2 linked regions of the Acetivibrio cellulolyticus CD2 genome follow. The protein of the gene in region 2 binds, or shares a complex with, the protein of the main gene of each other region. Links are inferred from orthologs where the notes say so. Each region holds a gene or a part of one and is shown on either strand. Other genes may lie near its edges. The genes, in order: mfd and uvrA.

Region 1 (10,850 bases), on a different replicon or contig from region 2:
GCAGGATTTTAAGTCCTGTGCGTCTGCCAGTTCCGCCACTTCGGCATCTATATGTCACTCAATCAAGCGACTTACTTATTATAATACATGTTGTTTCTCATGTCAACAATTATTTGCTGGTAATTTTACGAAAATTTATTGCTGCTACAATACTATATGAAAATCCCACTTAATAAGTGCACATTTTTAAAACCAAAAGATATGTTAAAGGAAAAAACGATTTCTGTCAAGTGACAAAAACCGTTTTCTATATATAAAATAAAATTTACACATTAACCTAAGCTACTACACAACTATAGCAACTTAATCTAAAAGACTATTATATTTGAAACACCATTAAAATAATCTGAGAACATAAACTGCTCGACAGAGATTAGTATTGAGCAGATCTCTTATATCCGCCTCCACCTCTTTTAGATTCGAAATTCTTTTTCAAGTCATGAAGTTTCTCGTCGCTGTCTTTCATAAATTTAGAAAGGCGATCTTCAAATGACAAATTTCCACAATTTCCAGAATTTCCGCTATTCCAGTCAATCTCTGCAGGTTTACTAGATTTTACAACGGGTTTTGGATCTAAAGCCTTCTTAATGGATAAGCTTATCTTTCCATTTTTGTCCACAGAAATGATTTTAACTTTTACAACTTGGTTTTCATTAAGATGTGCTTTAATGTCTTTAACATACTCTTCGGCAACTTCTGAGATGTGAACCAATCCGGTCTGGCCATTAGAAAGTTGAACGAAAGCTCCAAAATTGGTAATGCCAGAAACCTTTCCCTCAACGATTTTACCTACTTCAACGAGCATAAATTTAATAATCCTCCTGATTATATAAAGTAATATGATTATATAACATATGCCGTTCTAAGTCAAGTATCAACCCAAATTGAGCATAAAAACAAAAGACATTTATGATAATAAACTTATTTGTTATTGTCAACAAAAACCCGTTCTCCATGCTTAACCATACCAAGCATATCTCTTGCTATCTTTTCAACACTTTCATTAGAATTAATCTCTTCACTCTGTTTTTTAAGTCTTGCGTTATTCTCTTCCTCTGCCTGAATTTTAGAATCAATTCCGTCTATTTGAGCCTGTTTTGCATAAAGAACACCCTGTTGATTTACCAATAGATAAATCAAATATGCAAGGGCAGCAAAAAAAACTATTGTTCCAAATTTAGACTTTTTTCTTTTGTTCATAAAGCTACTCTCCCTCAACACTAAAAGCACAGTTTATATTTATTCTTCTAAAAAGTATGTTTGGGTCAGACCTTTTTAGAGTATATGTCGTCTATTTATCTCAATGGAACTTGCTTTTTTGCGCAAGCACCGTTGAAATATGCATATAATATTATTTATTCTACGGAGTTTAGGAAAATCCTCCTATATTTTTTCAATTATTCTTTTTATTTTGCTATTGTAAAGTACATTTATCTGTTTATACGTGCCTATTAGCAGAATATTAAATCTTTTTTATAATATTCTTAAACCTTTTTTTCCAAATTTTAAACTTGCCTATGTTATCTTTACCTAATCTGCGGGCTCTCCCGAAAACTTTTCCCAAACTATTATAGACTATTTTGGCAGGTACTTTCAATATCTTAAAGATAATTTTAAAAGGAAATAATATTATACTGAAAGCAGTTACAAAGAACTTATAAACTACCCTTATTGTAAACAGAAATACTGTCATTATAATTTTACTGAGAAGCAGAGAGTACAAAATTATACCTATAACAGCTCCTATAAGTAAATATCCTCTTAGCTCCCCATCATTACTTATATAAACGACAGCAAAAAGTACCAGGGACACTAAAATCCAGTATATAAAATCCTCGAAATATACAATTATATTACTTGACTTTATAGCCTTCCTTCTAATCCTGAAAACATCATAGATAAAGGCTATAATCATTCCCCCCAGCACACAACACAAAAAAACATATGCTTGATTACTAATAGAAACAAACAATTTGATCACTTATCCTCTATCTAAACATTTTGGAAAAGAAGCCCATACCTTTAGATCTTGAACTTTCACTATCATTGTATTCGCAGCTGACAATATACCCCTCAATGCTAAGTTCTGAATTGTCTATACTCAATTTGTTGATATGTAAGTCTTCACCACATACAATAAGTACACCTAACTCTGTTTCTATCTCTACAGTTTCATCATCAAAACTTCTTACTTTAAGAACTCCAGATAGGCTAAGCTTCTCCCTATTCTCCATTATAAGATTTTGAGAAGTTTGCCTTGATATTTTCTTATCCTCATTCATTTCAATCCCTCCTGCATTTGTATATATGCGTGCATCTTAATAACATTAATGTTATTTGGCACTAACTTAATTGAATTAAGTATACTTATAATATTTATGCATGTACCAACCCAAAAATACCTATTCGCAAAAAAGAATATCCCAACATTTAGAATATTCTTCAATAAAGTATTTCAGATTAAATTTTCGGATTTTGAAATTGGATTTTATAGAATTGTAAACATTTCTTTTGAATCGGCTTTGAGAACATGCTCACTTATCGACGTGACTTCCACTTTGGTATTGCTGTTTCCAAACTGAATCTCAATAATATCCCCTACTTTGATTTCTGAACCTGGCTTTGCAACCTTATCATTTATTTTCACACGCCCTTGTTCGCAGGCCTCGTTTGCCAAAGTACGCCTTTTGATAAGTCTTGATACCTTAAGATACTTGTCTATTCTCATAACTTATTCCCCCCTGTAGTGCTTACTTATTAAAACCACAACCATAAAAAGGCTTCTTTTAAAAAGAAGCCTTTTATTCTTTGTCATATATGCAAACTATTTGTTGACTAAATCCTTCAATCCCTTACCAACCTTAAAGATTGGAGCTTTTGTTGCAGGAATATTGATTTCTTCTTTAGTTTGTGGGTTTCTGCCCTTTCTTGCTGCTCTTTCTCTTACTTCAAATGAGCCGAAGCCTACTAATTGGATTTTGTCACCTTGTGAAAGAGCCTCTTCTACACTTTCTATAAAAGCATTAAGCGCCTTTTCTGCATCCTTTTTTGACAAATCACCTTTTTCTGCCATACTTGCAACTAAATCTGTCTTATTCATTGTTCAATCCTCCTAATAATTATTATATATTTTTTATTTTTTTGAAACTCTATGTTTCAGCTGCAAAATTATCAATTTGTAATAACTTTATCAAGCAAGTTCTTTATATTCTACGTTCTACGCAAATCTCCTCCTTCTGTTTTAATAATTTATCAAAAAATTTTTTTAAATATGTATTTTTGACTTGTTCCATAGCTCGTCCATTTCTTCTAAAGACATATCTTGAAGGCTTTTGCCTTCCTTTTTGCTTTCTGTTTCAATATACTCAAACCTTTTGATGAACTTATTTATTGAACCCGTTAAGGCAAGTTCCGGTTGTACTTTTAAAAATCTGGACAAATTTACTATGGAAAATAATACATCCCCTAGCTCATCATTTATTCTTTCCACATCTTTACTTTTATATACATCCTTCAATTCATCTATTTCTTCGTCTACCTTTTTCAGCACATCTTCAACATTATCCCAATCAAACCCAACCTGGGATGCCTTTTGTTGTACCTTATAACTTCTCATTAAAGCTGGAAGATTTGAAGGAACATCCTTAAGTACACCTGTCTGGCTTTCAATACCCTTCTCCTTCTTTTTTATCTCTTCCCAATTTACCAGAACATCATCAGCAGTCTCAGCCTTAGCTTCGCCAAAAACATGTGTGTGCCTTAAAACCATTTTCCTGCATATGCCCGTTATTACATCCTCAATTGTGAAATTCCCCTCTTCTTGAGCTATCTGTGCATGAAAAACAACTTGCAGCAATAAGTCTCCAAGTTCTTCATTAAGCCTCTTTTTATCATTCAAGTCAATAACCTCAAGAACCTCATAGGTTTCCTCAATCAGATACTTTTTTATACTTTCATGAGTCTGTTCCCTATCCCACGGACATCCGTTTTCACTTCTTAATAGCTTCATAATATCTACCAAATCAGAAAATGTATATTTATCCTTTAGCATAAAACCCGCTCCCTTAAAGCTTTAATAATTTATATAGTGTATTTGCGTATCCAGTTCATTTAAAATCTAATTTCCAATTATCCATTAATTATACTGTTAATAAGGATGCACATGCTTTGTTTATAATACTTTGTGCATTCTTTATAAGTAATTATACCACTAATTATTAAACTTCATTAGTAAATCTGGTATTTTTGTCTACATTTTTTTAATTTTGAATATTATATAGTAGACATAAATATCCAGCTATAAAGATTAATAAATACTTACCTTGCTTATTTGATGCGAAATAGCGCTCAAATAAATTTAATACTTTTACATTCTGGTTCATGAAAAAGGAGGAATTAATCCATGTACATGTATGTGTGTCCATTTATGATAAGAGCTGCGTACAAAATTGTCATAAATACAAGCGCTCGAAATCTAACCCTATATAAAGATGAAAAATGGTTTATGTCCTTTCCTGTTGCTGTGGGTAAACCTTCCACACCCACACCCAAAGGCACCTACCGTATAATAAATAAGGCCGTAAATCCCGGAGGACCATTTGGGGCAAGGTGGCTTGGCCTTAGTATACCGTCGGGAGGATATGGTATCCACGGTACAAATGACCCATCTTCGATAGGAAAGGCTGTTTCTCACGGGTGTGTCCGGATGCATAACAATGATGTCATCACTCTATATAATATAGTATCCGTTGGGACTACTGTTGAGATTATTTAAGGCAGTTTAAAACATTAGAAGCTAAAAGGCATTTGACCATACTTTAATTTCAAAAAATCCTCAAATTAAGTCTTGGAGGAGTAACATCTAGACCTGCTTGAATATAACCATTTTCTGACCAAATCATTTTAATAAAAATAACAGGTAATCCATAAGGCTACCTGTTATTTTTACAATACAAAGTTATTGTCATTTTACCTCTAAGTAAAAAAAGATTTATCATTAACTTTTGTATTTACTGTTCCATTTGCTTTCCAAGGAACCCTGCTGCTGTCTGTGCTAATTTAGCTTCCACTTCTCCCATCCGTACATTCGGGTCTGTTGACAAGAACATAACTGCACCAATAGGATCCCCTTCTGAGATTATTGGAGAAACTACCTGCGATGAATACCTTCTTTCTCCGTTTTCATCCGCTAAAATCGTAATTGTCTTTTCTTCAGGAGCTTTAACAACCAAAGTAGTTTTTTCTTCAATAATTTTTTCCACATCAGAACTTAATGACTTTTCAAGAAACTCCTTTTTGGATGCACCTGAAACAGCAATTATAGTATCTCTATCGGAAATACATGTTATATGTCCGCTTGTCTTGTGAAGTGACTCTGCATACTGAGCAGCAAAATCACTTAGTTCACCGATAGGTGAATACTTCTTTAATATAACTTCGCCTTCTCTATCAGTAAATATTTCTAGAGGATCTCCTTCTCTTATTCTCAAAGTCCTTCTAATCTCTTTTGGAATAACTACTCTGCCTAAATCGTCTATTCTTCTAACTATTCCGGTAGCCTTCAATGTGTTTTACCTCCTTTTACAGTTAATTTATAGTACAGTTTTATTATTAATTATTTATTGGTTTTTTATACATAACAGGTGAATTATGATAACTGAAAAAATGAAGTCAAAAAAAAGACTGGAATATCCAGCCTTTGAGTACTTGATGAATTTACAAAGCAAATGCACAAAATCTCGGTGGCTAAACGCTCCCGAGATTTTATTATTTTACTTTATATTTATTTTGTTATAAATACTATCATTTTTCTTAACATCATATTGAGATTCTTTCTTCCAATTCTCCAATCTCTCCAAATACTTCTGAGTTTCAACGGCCTCTTTGACTTTGTCTTTAACCTCATCATAGGTTGTTCTGTCTTCCACTTTTACAACGAAATAGCCATATTGTGTTGTCAATATATCAGTATCCCCAATTTTATGTTCAAGAGCCCATTCCTGAAAACCCGGTATATTTGTATTACTATTACTTGTGACTTCAAATAAACCCTTGTTATCTTTGACTGTTGTATCATCAGACAGATCAACAGCAAGTTTTTCTGCATCTCCGCCAGCTTTAATCTTTTCCAAAACGTCATCTGCTTGAGCTTTTTTATCTTTTTTCTCCTGTTCAGTAAATTCCTTCCCTGTTTGAAGGTCTACTGTGGCAAACATGATACGCCTTACTGATACTGTATCAACAGCACTTGCACTTTTTTTATAATAATCCTTCATTTCAGTTTCTGATACACTAAAAGTAGGAAGCTCTCCTTCAACATATTTATATACCAGCATTAGATCCTTAAGTATATTCTCATACCTGTCATAACCTATATTGTAGGTTTTCTTGAATTCTTCCTCTCCTAGTTTATCTCCGCCGTAATTACTTGACATGCCACTCTTGATATTGTCTAGTGTTGATTTTACGTCCTTAAGATCTCCTTCTTCCAACTTCAAACCTTTTTCTTTTGCTTTTATATATTGAATTTTAAACTCCTTTGCGCTGTCAAGTGCCTGTTGTTTTGCATAATCCCTTGCAGGTACTCCTTCAACCTTTGTGTTCCAAAATTCATTAAGAGCAGTTTCACTGGTCTTATCAACATTGGCATTAGTCTCCATTTCGGTCTTTGTTGATCCAAGGAAGAAGTTAAACTCATCAGTTGTAATCTTTTCACCCTTTATTGTAGCTACATAATTCGTCGAATTTACGTAATACAGCCAACCTGCTACTGCCAGCAATAAAACTAATATTGATGCAAAAATAATAATTGTCTTTTTGTTTTTCTTATTTTTTGTCAACGTACCCTCTCCTTACATTTTAGAATAGCTAATGGTTTCTAAATATAAAAGATATAGCTATATACTATTATAATAAATTATAAACATTACTTCAATTTAATAATGTCTTGTAACATAATCTTAATATTATCCAGAAAATTTTCCCTTTTAATATCTGTTACCCGGTATGTGATATAAGGCTTATTGCTTGCTGTAAATAAAAGCTTCCGCTTGTATTTTTCCATAAGTTTCCCAAGCACTTCAAAATTAATATGCTTATCATCTATAAATTGAAATATAACAGTATCATTTTTTTCCTGTACGGATGAAAAACCACAGTTCATCGCCAATGTCTTAATATGAGCTATCTTTATAAGATTTGACACCGGCACAGGAATATTTCCGTAACGGTCTATAAGTTCATCCTCCACATCCAGAGCATCCTGTTCATCCTGTATGGAAGCAATTCTCTTGTACATTTCGATTTTTTCATTTTCAGAACTAATGTAACTGTTATCTATATAGGCACTCAGGTTCACATCTATTGAGATTTCAACCTCTTCCTCGTTGGATTTACCGCTTAATTCATTTACAGCCTCTGATAAAAGCCTACAGTACATATCATACCCAACCAAATCAATATGTCCATGTTGCTGGGCACCAAGAAGGTTTCCTGCTCCTCTTATCTGCAAATCCCTCATCGCTATCTTGAAGCCCGACCCAAACTCAGTAAACTCCTTAATCGCCTGAAGCCTTTTCTCTGCTATTTCCGAAAGGACCTTATCCTTTTTATAAGTAATATAGGCATATGCCATTCTGTTGGATCTGCCTACCCTGCCTCTAAGCTGGTAAAGCTGTGCCAACCCCATCTTATCCGAATCTTCAACTATAATAGTATTTACATTGGGCATATCAAGGCCAGATTCAATAATTACAGTACATACAAGAACATCATACTCGCCATTGATAAACCTGAACATAATATCTTCAAGTTCCGACTCGTTCATCTGCCCATGCGCTACTGCAATTCTGGCATCCGGAACCATGTTTTTAATCTCTGCCGCCTTTACGTTAATCGATCGCACACGGTTATACAAGTAGAATACCTGCCCGTTTCGCGCCATTTCCCTGTTGATTGCCTCTTTTATTACTTCATTGTTGTGTTCCATTACATAGGTCTGAACAGGGTATCTTTCCTCCGGTGGATCTTCTATAGTGCTTATATCCTTTATTCCCACCATAGACATATGGAGCGTCCTTGGAATAGGTGTTGCAGTCAATGTCAGAACATCAACATTTGCACGCATGTTCTTGATTTTTTCTTTGTGCATAACTCCAAAACGCTGCTCCTCATCTATTACAAGAAGTCCTAGATTCTTAAATGCTATATCCTTCTGCAAAAGCCTGTGTGTACCGATTAATACATCAACCATACCAGCTTTTACGTCTTTTAAGATATGCTTTTGTTCTGTCTGAGTTCTGAAGCGGCTCACCATTTCTACCGTAACAGGAAAATCTTTCATACGTTCCTTAAAGTTGTTATACTGCTGCTGTGCCAATACAGTTGTAGGAACAAGATACGCAACCTGTTTTCCATCCATTACTGCTTTAAATATGGCTCTAATGGCTACCTCTGTTTTTCCGTAACCAACATCCCCACACAAAAGCCTATCCATAGGTTTATTAGATTCCATATCCCTTTTAATTTCTTCTATACATTTTAACTGATCATCAGTTTCCTGATAGGGAAATTGCTCTTCAAACTGCTTCTGCCAAATTGTATCACTTCCGAAGGCATGCCCTTCTGAAGCTTCTCTCATTGCATACAGCTTAATAAGCTCTTCTGCCAACTCCTTAAGTGATTCCTTGGCCTTTGTCTTGGTCTTTATCCAATCAGAACCTCCAAGCTTGCTAAGCTTAGGAGACTTTCCCTCCGAGCCGATATATTTCTGGATAATGTCAAGCTGATTTGTAGGTACGTAGAGAAAAGCATCATCCTGATACTGGATCTTTAAATAATCTTTCTTAATATTCTCTACAACCAATTGCTCAATCCCAATATATTTTCCTATACCATGAGATTGGTGAACCACAAAGTCACCAATATTGAGGTCAGTAAAGACATTTATCTTCTTTCCTTTACTCTTATTTACCCCGCGTTTTTTTAGCTTCCTATCCTGACCAAAAAGTTCCTTGCCGCTAACTACAACAAATCCCATTGACAAGTATTCAAAACCTTTGTTAAGACTCCCATGGGTTATAATTACCTGACCCGGCAAAATCCCATCTTTAACCTCATCAATATACACCGATTCAATATCTTTAGTTCTTAAGGTATCTGCCAGCATTTCCCCTCTGCTTTTAGTTCCAGCTAAAATCAATACTCTGCTGTTTTTACCCTTCCAGTATTTTATATCGTCCACTATGAGCTCAAGGTTTCCCTGATATGAATTTAGAAGCTTTGATGCGATATTATACTTTTGACTGCCTGAAGCAAGTATTTCATCAGACATTATAGTATTAAAATAAATTGATTTATGCGTTTTCAATTTACCCCATATATAGTCAAATTCAAAGTAGATATCAAAACAGCCGGGAAGCAGATGACCTTTTTCCAATAGGCTTTTGCACATTTCCCTGTTCTCTGCTAAAATGTTTTCAACCCTCTGCTCAAATCTTTTGGGTTCATCAAAGAAAACAAGTATATCATCATCTATATAATCAGTTAATAATGAGGGACTTTCTATAATATACGGAATGTATTTGTCCATCCCCGGAAAATAGCATTCTTCTTTAAACTTATCAATATCATGGCTTATTCTTTCATCAATCTTGTCTAAATAGTCCTGCTTGGCTTTTGAACCAATCTTCCCTTTATGGGCAATAAGGTCATTTTGAATTCCAGAAATCATTCTTTCAAGATCTGACGGTTCATATATAATCTCCCTAGCAGGCAAGATATCGACATTTTCAACCTTTTCCACAGATCTTTGTGACAGTACGTCAAAAGTCCTAATTGAGTCAATTTCATCGTCAAACAGCTCTATACGAAAGGCACTATCGTAATTTACCGGGAAAATATCTATTATACCCCCCCTTATAGCAAACTGGCCTTTACCCTCGACTGTAGTGACTCTCTCATACCCTATGGACACCAACTTTTGAATTATTAAAGCAAGATCAATCCTCTTATCATAGCAGAATTTCAAACAACTGGATAAGAAGAGCTCTTTTCTTATCAACTTATGGCATAAAGCCTCCGCACTGGTTACAATAAATCTGTAATCATGTTTTACAATCCTGTCTAAAGCCACTATCCTCTCATAGACAGAATCGTAGCTTTTAGCTTCAATATCATGAAGCATTACTTCCTTTGAAGAAAAGAGGATTACATCCTTTTCAAAGAAATATACAAGATCATCATATATTTTCCTGGCCTGAAGCTCATTATAAGCAACTATTATCCCTTTGCTGTTTAAATGGCCGCAAATGGCATATGCAATATGGGCTTTCTGGCTTTCAGAAGGTCCAGTTATCGATGTAGGAAGTTCTCCCCTTTTTATATTGTCCAGAGCATCGCTGTACTCTTTTGACTCAAGCAGTGGGTCTATCAAATACTCTCTGATTTTTAAATTATCCATAGCTCATCCTTAAGGCGTTTTAATGCATAGTTTTTATTTAGTATTAAACCTGTTCATTGCATTATCGACACCTGATTTTATAATAGTTTCTACTGCACCTACAGCATTTTCAATTGCTTCCTCCACATTTTTTCTCTCGTCAGGAGAAAACTTGCTTAAAACAAAATTAGCCAGATCCCATCCTTGAGGCGGCTTATCTACGCCAATTCTTATCCTTGGAAAATCGTCCGACTGTATCTGGTATATTACAGACCTCATGCCATTATGTGTTCCCGCGCTTCCTTTAGGTCTAACCCTTAGCTTTCCCACAGGAAGGTCAATGTCATCGTATACTATTATAATATTTTCTACAGGAATTTTGTACCACTCCATTATTTCCCGAACACTTTCC
Region 2 (10,057 bases):
GAGCAATCAAACCTCTCTTATAGAACAATTTGTGTATCCTAAAAAAGGACCGGGCCAACTTTGGGAGATAATGGCTTCCGAAATAGAAAAAAAAGGCGGAGAAATCAGACTTAACAGTAGGGTTACTGGAATAAACACTGACAACAATACGGTAAAAGAGGTTGTCGTTACAGACCAAAACGGTAATAGCGAAGTACTTTGCGGAGATTTATTTTTCTCAACCATGCCTGTAAAGGATCTTATTCAATCTATGGGAGATACTGTCCCGGCAAAAGTTAACGAGATTGCTGCAAATCTGCCATATCGCGACTTTATTACAGTTGGCTTGTTACTCAAGAAACTAAAAATCAAAAATCAAACTAAGATAAAAACGGTTGGAAACATAGTACCCGATTGCTGGATTTACATTCAGGAAAGAGATGTAAAAATCGGAAGGCTGCAGATATTTAATAATTGGTCGCCTTATATGGTCAACGATAATGAAAACACCGTTTGGGTAGGCCTCGAGTATTTTTGTACCGAGGGTGATAAGATGTGGAATATGGCAAGTGAAGACTTTATTAAGTTTGCAATTGATGAGCTTGCTAAGATCGATGTAATAGAAAAAGATGATGTTATCGATTCTACTCACATCAGGGTCAAGAAAGCATACCCTGCATATTTTGGAACATACAGTGATTTCGATAAAGTCAGAGAATATCTGGACGGTTTTGAAAACCTCTACTGTTTGGGCCGAAATGGTCAGCACCGTTATAATAATATGGATCATTCCATGCTTACAGCTATCGAAGCTGTCAACCTGATTAAAAATAATAATCCTGATAAATCCGCTGTTTGGAATGTAAACACTGAGGAGGAATATCATGAGTCAAAATAGTAAATGGTATTCGTCTGTGCAGCTGTCTAAACATCCATTTATAGCACTTGGACTATTGTGTCTTTTACTCAACTTTTTGTTTACATTGAATGCGGAGAAATTCATTCAAGGCTTGAACTTAGGTTTAAAACCCATACCTGCAATGTTTTTAGTCGGACTTTTTATTATTTTAAGTACAGCAATATTTTTAAAAGTGAAAGGTAAGCTAACTACAAGAAACATTATAATTTTATTAGGCATCACATCTTTGTTGCTGCGTGTTATGTACATAATGTATACTCCTTACTATACAAGACAGCATGATTCTGACGGAATAGATAGTTCTGTGGGGCATATAGCGTATATACAGCATTTTTTTAATAACAACTTTATGCTGCCGGATTTTGATCCTAGAACTAAAACGCAATTTTATCATCCACCGCTTCATCATTTTATTTCTGCCCTTTGGTTAAAGTTTAATAGCGTTTTGGGAATGGAGTATGTCCAGGCAGTAGAAAACATTCAAGTTTTAACTTTATTTTACACAGGGTGTATAAACATACTATGCTATAAAATTTTCAAAGAGTTTTCATTAGAGAAATTGGGGTTGATTATACCTTTTTCTATAGTTTGCTTTCACCCTACATTGATTATTTTATCAGGCAGTATAAATAACGACGTATTATGCCTTACATTAATGGTGGCTGCAATACTTTTTACTATCAGATGGTATAAAAATCCTACAACCCTAACAATAATAAAAATAGCGGTTTCCCTAGGGCTATCAATGATGGCAAAATCCTCCGGATTTTTAATAGCTCCTGCTATTGCTGTTGTGTTCTTTTTTAAATTGTGGCAAAAAAGAGATATGTTTTTTAAGTTGATTGGTCAATTCGCAACTTTTGGTGTTATATGTATTCCTCTTGGTTTGTGGTGGTCGGTTTACAATTTTGTAAAATATAAAATGCCTTTTAATGCAATTCTACGTTTAGACATCTCACCTCAATATTTAGGTGACTGTTCGGTTATAACCAGGTTATTTGAGTTCAATCCTATTAAATTTGAAAATATTTATACTGGTTTTGGAAATCCATATAGAGATTCTAATATATTTATTGCTTTATTAAAGACCTCTGTGTTTGGGGAATTCAATTTGGGTAAAAAATTATATCAGTCTGTTATTTTCAAATATGCTATTCTACGTCAATATATTATTAGTATTAATTTCACTTATTTGCATTGTAATTACCATATTAAAAAAGTCAAATAAGCTTGATGCTCCATTAAAAGCATTTTTGAGTTTACTTTATGTTGTAACCATGGGATTATATATTAAGTTTTGCTTTGATTTTCCTCATGTATGTACACAAGATTACAGGTATATAGCTGCTACTTTTATTATTGGAGCACTTTCAATAGGTTTCTTTCTAAGCACTTTTCAAGATTCCAAGGCAAGATTTTCGAAGGTACTTGCAGCCTTTACTGTGTCCATTACATTTTGCTTTTGTGTACTTAGCATTTTGGTCTATACAATATTGGGATTACAAGTTTAAGCACAGAATGGAATTTCCTAAATTCCTTATATAAGTGCCAACTCTTAAAATTAAAAAACTGCGATGAGGTCCTGCAAGTGCAAACCTTATCGCAGTTTCTTTATTTTAGACACTGGTGCAATATACTGAATTATCTCAATTTTGATTAAGGCTCGTTACATTCTTGATTACTATAGTCTTTGTTCCGTCAGCATTACTGATTATCTCAAATTTATCTCTATCACCATAAAGGTCATAATCTATTAATACCTCAATATTATCATTAGTCTTAAGCCTTATCTTGCTTAGTTTTTTATCAACCCATTCCCGGTCTACTTCAAATTTCTCGTGAGTTAACCCCTTTTCCTTTAAATTATTAATGTACTCGTCCCGAAGTTCTTCTTTGCTTCCAAATACCTTGTTTGAAAAGGACTCTATGTCTATTTCATCTTCCTGATGGATTGCATCATTTACAAAGTTCCTTACTTCCTCCGCAAAGGGTTCTCCTTCCTTTGCCTTACTGCGAACCCAATTTTCAGTTTCTGTCTTCAAAATTTTTGTACATGTTTTGCTATCTAAAATTAATTCAGCGCCAAGAAAGGTCTGAAGAAAAAACTGTGCAACAGGCTCATCTGCATCTTTACCTATTTGATTATCGAGAATAACAAGTTCATGTTCACTGTAAACCGCAGGTGACAAAACAAACGCACATTTCTGTATTCTTTGATTCACGCCTGGCAAGCTTATATCCTGTTTTTTGATACTTATCTTAAACTTGCTTTCCACCATTTCAATGTCATGTATAAACGACACTGTGTAATCCATCTTCAAAATAGCAACTGCCGGAACATTATCATTTTCGTAAAGACATACTACTAAATCAGTTGAGGAAATACTGCTGTTCGTTTTCATTGCTCTGAAAAGCTGCCTTGCAATATCCTTTGAGCCTTCAAGGAAATACTCGTTGTCTGATGAAATCCTAAAACATACTTCCTTTACTACATTAAGCCCATCCTTAAAATTACCTTTTCTTGCATTGTCATCACTAATAGATTTTGAAATATGCTTCTCGAAAAATAGCTGAAGGTCTTCGTTTACATCCAATTCAAACTCATTTAGTATAGGTTCATTTGAATCCTTATCAAGCACATGAATAATCGCCTTTTTTATCTCAATAGCCAAGTGTTGACCCTCCTAAAACTCACAAAAACGGGGAAATATCTTCCCCGTTTCTAATTTCTTTTTATTTAATTATTATACTACACTATAACAATTGCGTGGTCAATTATAGTTTCATAAAAGTATTTTTATCTTTGACTCACTACTTAAATATCAGCCCTTCACTGCCTGCATCAATGAAGATATTGCTTCCTTCCTTATATTCACCTCTGAGGTAACGATCTGTCAGCTCATCTTCAATATATTTCTGTATTGTTCTTCTGAGAGGTCTTGCCCCGTATTTTTGGTCATAACCGATTTTTAAGATATATTCTGTAACAGCATCGCTTATCTCTATCTTTATGCCCTTTGGCTCAACTTCTTGAATTACTTCCTTAAGCATAAGGTCTACAATCTGTTTTAATTCATCCCTGCTCAGTTCATTAAACACGATTATTTCATCCAAGCGGTTTAAAAACTCAGGTCTGAATATTTCCTTCAATACTTCTTTAACCTTATTCTCAAGCGCGATATAATTATCATTTGCAAACCCTATACCATGTGCCTTAAGACTGGTACCGGCATTTGAAGTCATTATTATTACCGTGTTTTCAAAACTTACGGTCCTTCCATGACTGTCAGTTACCCTTCCATCCTCAAGTATCTGCAATAGCATGTTAAACACATCAGGATGGGCCTTTTCAATCTCATCCAGAAGAATAACAGAATAAGGTTTTCGCCTTACTTTCTCAGTTAACTGTCCGCCATCGTCATAGCCTATATATCCCGGAGGTGATCCAATCATCTTGGACACAGTATGCTTCTCCATATATTCAGACATATCAAGCCTTATAAGTGCATCTTCACTTTCGAACAGTTCAACGGCAAGGGCTCTGACCAATTCGGTTTTCCCAACTCCTGTCGGCCCAACAAAGATAAAGGAAGTCGGCCTCTTTTTCTTTTTAAAGTCTGCCCTATTACGTCTTATAGCCTTGGAAACACTTATAACCGCCTGTTTCTGTCCAACAACTCTCTTATGAAGCCTTTCTTCAAGGTTTAGTAATTTTTTTGCCTCAAGCTCGGTAAGCTTTTGAACAGGAATCTTAGTCCACGCTTCAATTACCTGCGCTACATCATCAACGGTTATTTCCATGGACTTATTCCTGGCCTCTATTTCACTTATCTGCTCACTAAGCTTACACTCTCTAACCTTAAGATCTGCAGCCTTCTGATATTCTTCAATAGAGTCTGCAGAAATTGCACTTTCCTTTTCTTCCTGCACCTTCTTAAGCTCTTCCTTAAGGGCATCAAACTCTACAAGATCCACGTTATTGATATTGGCCCTGGAACCTGCTTCATCAAGCACATCTATTGCCTTATCAGGCAAAAACCTGTCTGTTATATACCTTTCAGCCATTATTACAGATGTTCTGATTACCTCATCGGATATTTTAACCCTGTGATAGCTTTCATAATAGTCTTTAATACCTTTTAGTATTTCAATAGACTCTTCAATTGAAGGCTCATCAACCATAACCGGCTGGAATCTTCTCTCAAGCGCCGAATCCTTTTCAATGTGCTTGCGATATTCGTTTAGTGTAGTTGCACCAATAACCTGTATTTCACCTTTTGCAAGTGCAGGCTTTAAAATATTACCAGCATTCATGGCACCTTCTGCTTCGCCGGCACCCATTATATTATGCAGTTCATCTATTACCAGAATTATATTGCCAAGAGTTTTAGTCTCTTCAATTATGCCTTTCATACGGCTTTCAAACTGTCCTCTAAACTGTGTTCCAGCCACTATACTGGTTAAATCCAGGAGGTATACTTCAGTATTAAAAAGCTTTGCCGGAACCTGTTTTTCGGAAATCCTCACTGCCAGCCCTTCAGCTATCGCCGTCTTACCTACGCCAGGCTCACCTATCAGAACAGGATTGTTCTTATTTCTTCGGTTTAAAACCTGAATTACCCTGTCTATTTCCTTCTGTCTGCCAATAACCCTGTCAATTTTACCATCTTTAGCCTTTTCGGTAAGGTTTGAGCCATAAGAATCCAGGTACTTTTTCTTCTTTAACTGTTTTTTCTCCTGAGTCTTGGTTCTTGTATTATTTTTGCTGTCCTTATCTTCCTTTGTACCACCATCTTCCTGCGATTCTTTTGTTTCATCGACTTTATTGGAATTTGGCTCATTGCTCTTAAACAATGTTTTATTAAAAAGATTCAGGAAAGGGTTCTGATTATTAGCTGGCCCTGGTTCTGAAACTGCACCGTTCAAATTATTGATATCTATATCCTCAAAAAGACTTCCCATTTGCTTGTTCAGATCTTCCATTTCCTCATCAGATATACCTGTCTGCTCAATAATCTGGTTTATTGGCTGTATACCTTGTTTTCTGGCACAAGAGAAACACAAACCTTCCTGGGTTTGCTTGCCATCTGTAATTTTTGTTATAAATACCACTGCTATATTCTCTTTACACATAGAACACATCATCATTTTCGTCATCTCCAATCACAAGAGCGCCAGTAGATCCAAATACATTCATTATTAACGTATGCTGATAACCTTTGTATTATTTCAGCATAAAATAATCTATGACAAACTCAAATCTCTAAATATATTTATATAAAGTATACCACACTAATTTTTTACGGTCTAACCACAAAACCTTATCTCACCATTATTGATTGGATAACTAACTTAATTTAGCTCTAAGTTAAGATAAATACCTGTGCCTTAATCCAAATCGCTTAACTTTACTTAGAAGTAAAATATAAAGTATTTTTTAGGTATTGTACAATATATACCTCAAAATATAAATAATGTCAATATCAGGCTTTTATTAATTCTTCAGAATTTTTTCGAGGAACTGTCCGGTATAGGATTCTTTAACCTTTATAACCTCTTCCGGAGTTCCCTGAGCAACTATATTTCCACCCATATTTCCCCCATCAGGACCCAAGTCAATAATATAGTCCGAAACTTTTATAACATCCAGGTTATGCTCAATAACCAAAACGGTATTTCCAGCATCAACAAGTCTTTGAAGGATATCAATAAGTCTGTGCACATCGGCAACATGGAGCCCTGTAGTTGGTTCATCCAAAATATACATAGTCTTGCCCGTACTCCTCTTTGAAAGCTCGGTAGCAAGTTTGACCCTTTGTGCTTCGCCTCCCGATAAGGTTGTTGAAGGTTGTCCGACTTTGATATAGCCAAGTCCAACATCATTTAAAGTTTCAATCTTTTTGTGTATTTTCGGTATATTCTTAAAAAACTCCACAGCATCTTCAACTGTCATATCAAGGACTTCTGAAATATTCTTGCCTTTATACCGAACTTCTAACGTTTCCCTATTGTACCTCTTGCCCTTACATACTTCACAGGGAACATAAACATCAGGTAAAAAGTGCATTTCGATCTTATTAATTCCATCGCCGTTGCAGGCCTCACATCGTCCGCCTTTTACATTAAAACTAAACCTGGAAGACTTATAGCCTCTCGTTTTAGCTTCCGTCGTTCCTGCAAAAACTTCTCTTATCAAATCAAATACTCCTGTATAGGTTGCCGGGTTTGACCTTGGTGTACGTCCTATAGGTGACTGGTCAATATCAATTACCTTGTCCAGGTGCTCCAAACCATTTATACATTTATGTTCACCCGGATGTTGTTTTGCACCGTTCAATTCATTTGCAAGCTTTTTATACAGTATTTCATTTACCAAACTACTTTTCCCTGACCCGGAAACGCCTGTAACAGATGTAAAAACTCCAAGAGGTATTTTTACGTCTATGTTTTTCAAATTATTCTCCCTGGCACCAACTACTTCCAGCCATTTTCCGTTCGGTTTGCGGCGCTGCTTCGGTATTTCTACCTTCTTTGTTCCACTTAAGTATTGCCCTGTTATAGAATTGGGATTGCTTTTAATCTCTTCTACAGTTCCCTTTGCAATAATCTCGCCGCCATGCACTCCTGCACCCGGACCTAAATCTATAATATAGTCTGAAGCATACATTGTATCTTCATCATGTTCAACCACTATAAGTGTATTCCCTAGGTCCCTCAATCTTCTTAAGGTTTTAAGAAGCCTTTCGTTGTCTTTCTGATGAAGCCCGATACTCGGTTCATCAAGAATATATAAAACCCCCATAAGCCCTGAGCCTATTTGTGTAGCAAGTCTAATTCTTTGAGCTTCGCCACCCGAAAGTGTCCCTGCTGCCCTTGATAATGTCAGATACCCAAGACCCACATCAACCAAAAATCCCAGTCTTTCTTTAATTTCTTTGAGTATCTGGTGAGCTATAAGCCTCTCACGTTCAGAAAGTTTCAGGTTGTCAAAGAAGCTCTTTGTTTCCCCAATTGAAACGGAGCATATCTCGTGGATATTCCGGTTGCCTACCGTAACAGCCATAGATTCTTTTTTCAGCCTTGCCCCCTTGCACTCAGGGCAAATATCATTACTCATATACTCTTCATAATATTGCTTCATGCTTTCCGACTGAGTTTCTTTATATCGCCTCTCCATACTGTTTATAACACCTTCAAAAGCTGCCATAAAAGAACCTTTTCCGTACTCTCTCTCATAGTCTACCTTGATTTTTTCACCTTTGTTACCGTAAAGAATGATGTCCACAATATTCGGTGGAAGTTCCTCCACTGGTGTATCTACACTAAATTTATAGTGGCGGGCAAGAGCGTTTATATACATTCTGGCATAACCATCGCCACTTGCTATATTCCATCCATTAGTATTTATAGCTCCTTCAGCCAATGATTTGCTTTTGTTTGGAAGCACAAGATCAGGATCAATTTTGAGCAAAGCTCCAAGCCCACTACAAGTAGGACATGCACCAAATGGATTGTTGAACGAGAACATCCTTGGTGTAAGGTCCTCCATACTTATACCACAATCACTGCAAGCAAAATTCTGACTGAATAAAAACTCTTCCTTGCCTACTACATCTACAACAAGCAATCCATTGCTTAGCTTAAGAACTGTTTCCAAAGAGTCTGTGAGCCTCTTTCTCATATCAGGTCTTACTACAAGCCTGTCAACGACAATTTCGATACTATGTTTTTTGTTCTTGTCCAGATTTATCTCATCGCTAACCTCATAAATTTCTCCATCGACTCTAATTCTAACATATCCACCTTTTTTTATATCCTCAATCAGCTTGTGATATTCGCCCTTTCTTCCTCTTACAACAGGGGCTAGAAGCTGTATCTTTGTACCTTCCTCCATGTCCATTATGTTGTCTGCCATCTGATCTACCGTCTGTTGGGATATCTCTTTCCCGCAGATATGACAGTGAGGCACACCTATTCTTGCGTACAAAAGTCTGAGATAGTCATATATTTCAGTAACAGTTCCAACAGTGGAACGCGGGTTTCTACTGGTTGTCTTCTGGTCAATGGATATTGAAGGAGACAAACCATCTATATAATCAACATCAGGCTTTTCCATCTGCCCTAGAAACATCCTGGCATATGAAGACAGTGACTCCATATAACGTCTTTGACCTTCAGCATAAATAGTATCAAACGCAAGAGAAGACTTACCAGAACCACTAAGTCCTGTAATAACTACAAATTGATCTCTTGGTATCTCAATATCAATATTTTTTAAATTGTGCTCCCTGGCACCTTTTATAAAAATTTTATCTCTCATCATAAAAAACACACTCATTTCCAGTTAACATTAAAATCGATATATATTATATCAAATATAAAGAAAAAAGCAAACATCAGTTCGCCAGTATTTTGTCTTTATAAGTTCGAAAACAAATAAACCAGTGCTCGCACAAGGCTCACACCGGTTCATTTATCTTAATATTTATTTATATTATATACCAATTAATTATTTTCAAACTGGAGCTTCACTCCTAAAGTATCTACCAGGCTCTTTACTGAATCAAAATGAATTTCTTCTCCATTATTATTGGTTGCATAAAATTTAAGGGCACGCTGACTCCTGCCAAAGTCTATGTATTCAAGTGTAACAGTGTATGGCGAAATACTTACAACTGTCTTTCTCAAAACACCTTTGTCATGTTCCATCATTTCCTTTACCACAGACCCATCAACCCTTTTCAATGCACTAACAAGGTCCTTAAAATTAATATCTTTCATAACTTGCCCCTCCTTTAATTTTTTACAAAATGACATAGGTAAACAAACATACATACATGGAATAATAGGGGATTTAAGAATTATTGTCTTGAGTAAAAAAGATTTAAATGAATTTGGTAATTAACTGCAAACACTAAGAAGGGAATTTTTAGCTTGTAGTAATATTTTATCATAAAATCTTAATAAAATAAAGATATTTTTTCAGAATTTTTTCCATTTTTATTATTATGCTGTGAATCTGCCTCTACCAAGGCACCTTCAATTTCTCCTTTAATAACAGCAAAAGGGCGCAGCTCCTACTTTATAGTAGTTAAAACTGCTCCCTTAAAACATCACTTCATGCCACAATACACTTACTTATAAACCAAACTTACTTTT

The links.
Region 1: the proteins of uvrA (region 2) and mfd are in contact, whole or in part, in a crystal structure (PDB 4DFC), measured with the Escherichia coli proteins. The link is inferred for Acetivibrio cellulolyticus CD2 from one-to-one orthologs.

Annotation. Positions count from the first base shown.
Region 1 is NZ_JH556653.1:1,243,684-1,254,533, forward strand. The notes cover bases 6,726-10,850. They hold mfd (transcription-repair coupling factor), read right to left. Parts: upstream 10,460-10,850; coding sequence 6,926-10,459; downstream 6,726-6,925. Other genes in these bases: ACECE_RS0207605 (peptidylprolyl isomerase), read right to left, coding at 6,726-6,839; pth (aminoacyl-tRNA hydrolase), read right to left, coding at 10,493-10,850. Outside these bases: ACECE_RS0207560 (S1 domain-containing RNA-binding protein), read right to left, coding at 374-805; ACECE_RS0207565 (FtsB family cell division protein), read right to left, coding at 922-1,200; spore cortex biosynthesis protein YabQ, read right to left, coding at 1,463-1,915; sporulation protein YabP, read right to left, coding at 1,989-2,282; ACECE_RS0207580 (RNA-binding S4 domain-containing protein), read right to left, coding at 2,489-2,728; ACECE_RS0207585 (HU family DNA-binding protein), read right to left, coding at 2,825-3,100; mazG (nucleoside triphosphate pyrophosphohydrolase), read right to left, coding at 3,266-4,051; ACECE_RS0207595 (L,D-transpeptidase), read left to right, coding at 4,403-4,774; spoVT (stage V sporulation protein T), read right to left, coding at 5,010-5,564; more of ACECE_RS0207605, read right to left, coding at 5,772-6,725. UniProt on the Escherichia coli protein: Couples transcription and DNA repair by recognizing RNA polymerase (RNAP) stalled at DNA lesions. Mediates ATP-dependent release of RNAP and its truncated transcript from the DNA, and recruitment of nucleotide excision repair machinery to the damaged site.
Region 2 is NZ_JH556657.1:753,603-763,659, forward strand. What follows is about bases 6,193-9,524. They hold uvrA (excinuclease ABC subunit UvrA), read right to left. Parts: upstream 9,222-9,524; coding sequence 6,393-9,221; downstream 6,193-6,392. Other genes in these bases: ACECE_RS0215110 (hypothetical protein), read right to left, coding at 9,404-9,524. Outside these bases: ACECE_RS0215085 (NAD(P)/FAD-dependent oxidoreductase), read left to right, coding at 1-877; ACECE_RS0215090 (ArnT family glycosyltransferase), read left to right, coding at 864-2,126; ACECE_RS0215095 (nucleoid-associated protein), read right to left, coding at 2,545-3,570; ACECE_RS0215100 (ATP-dependent Clp protease ATP-binding subunit), read right to left, coding at 3,710-6,046; more of ACECE_RS0215110, read right to left, coding at 9,525-9,679; excinuclease ABC subunit UvrB, read right to left, coding at 10,037-10,057. UniProt on the Escherichia coli protein: The UvrABC repair system catalyzes the recognition and processing of DNA lesions. UvrA is an ATPase and a DNA-binding protein. A damage recognition complex composed of 2 UvrA and 2 UvrB subunits scans DNA for abnormalities.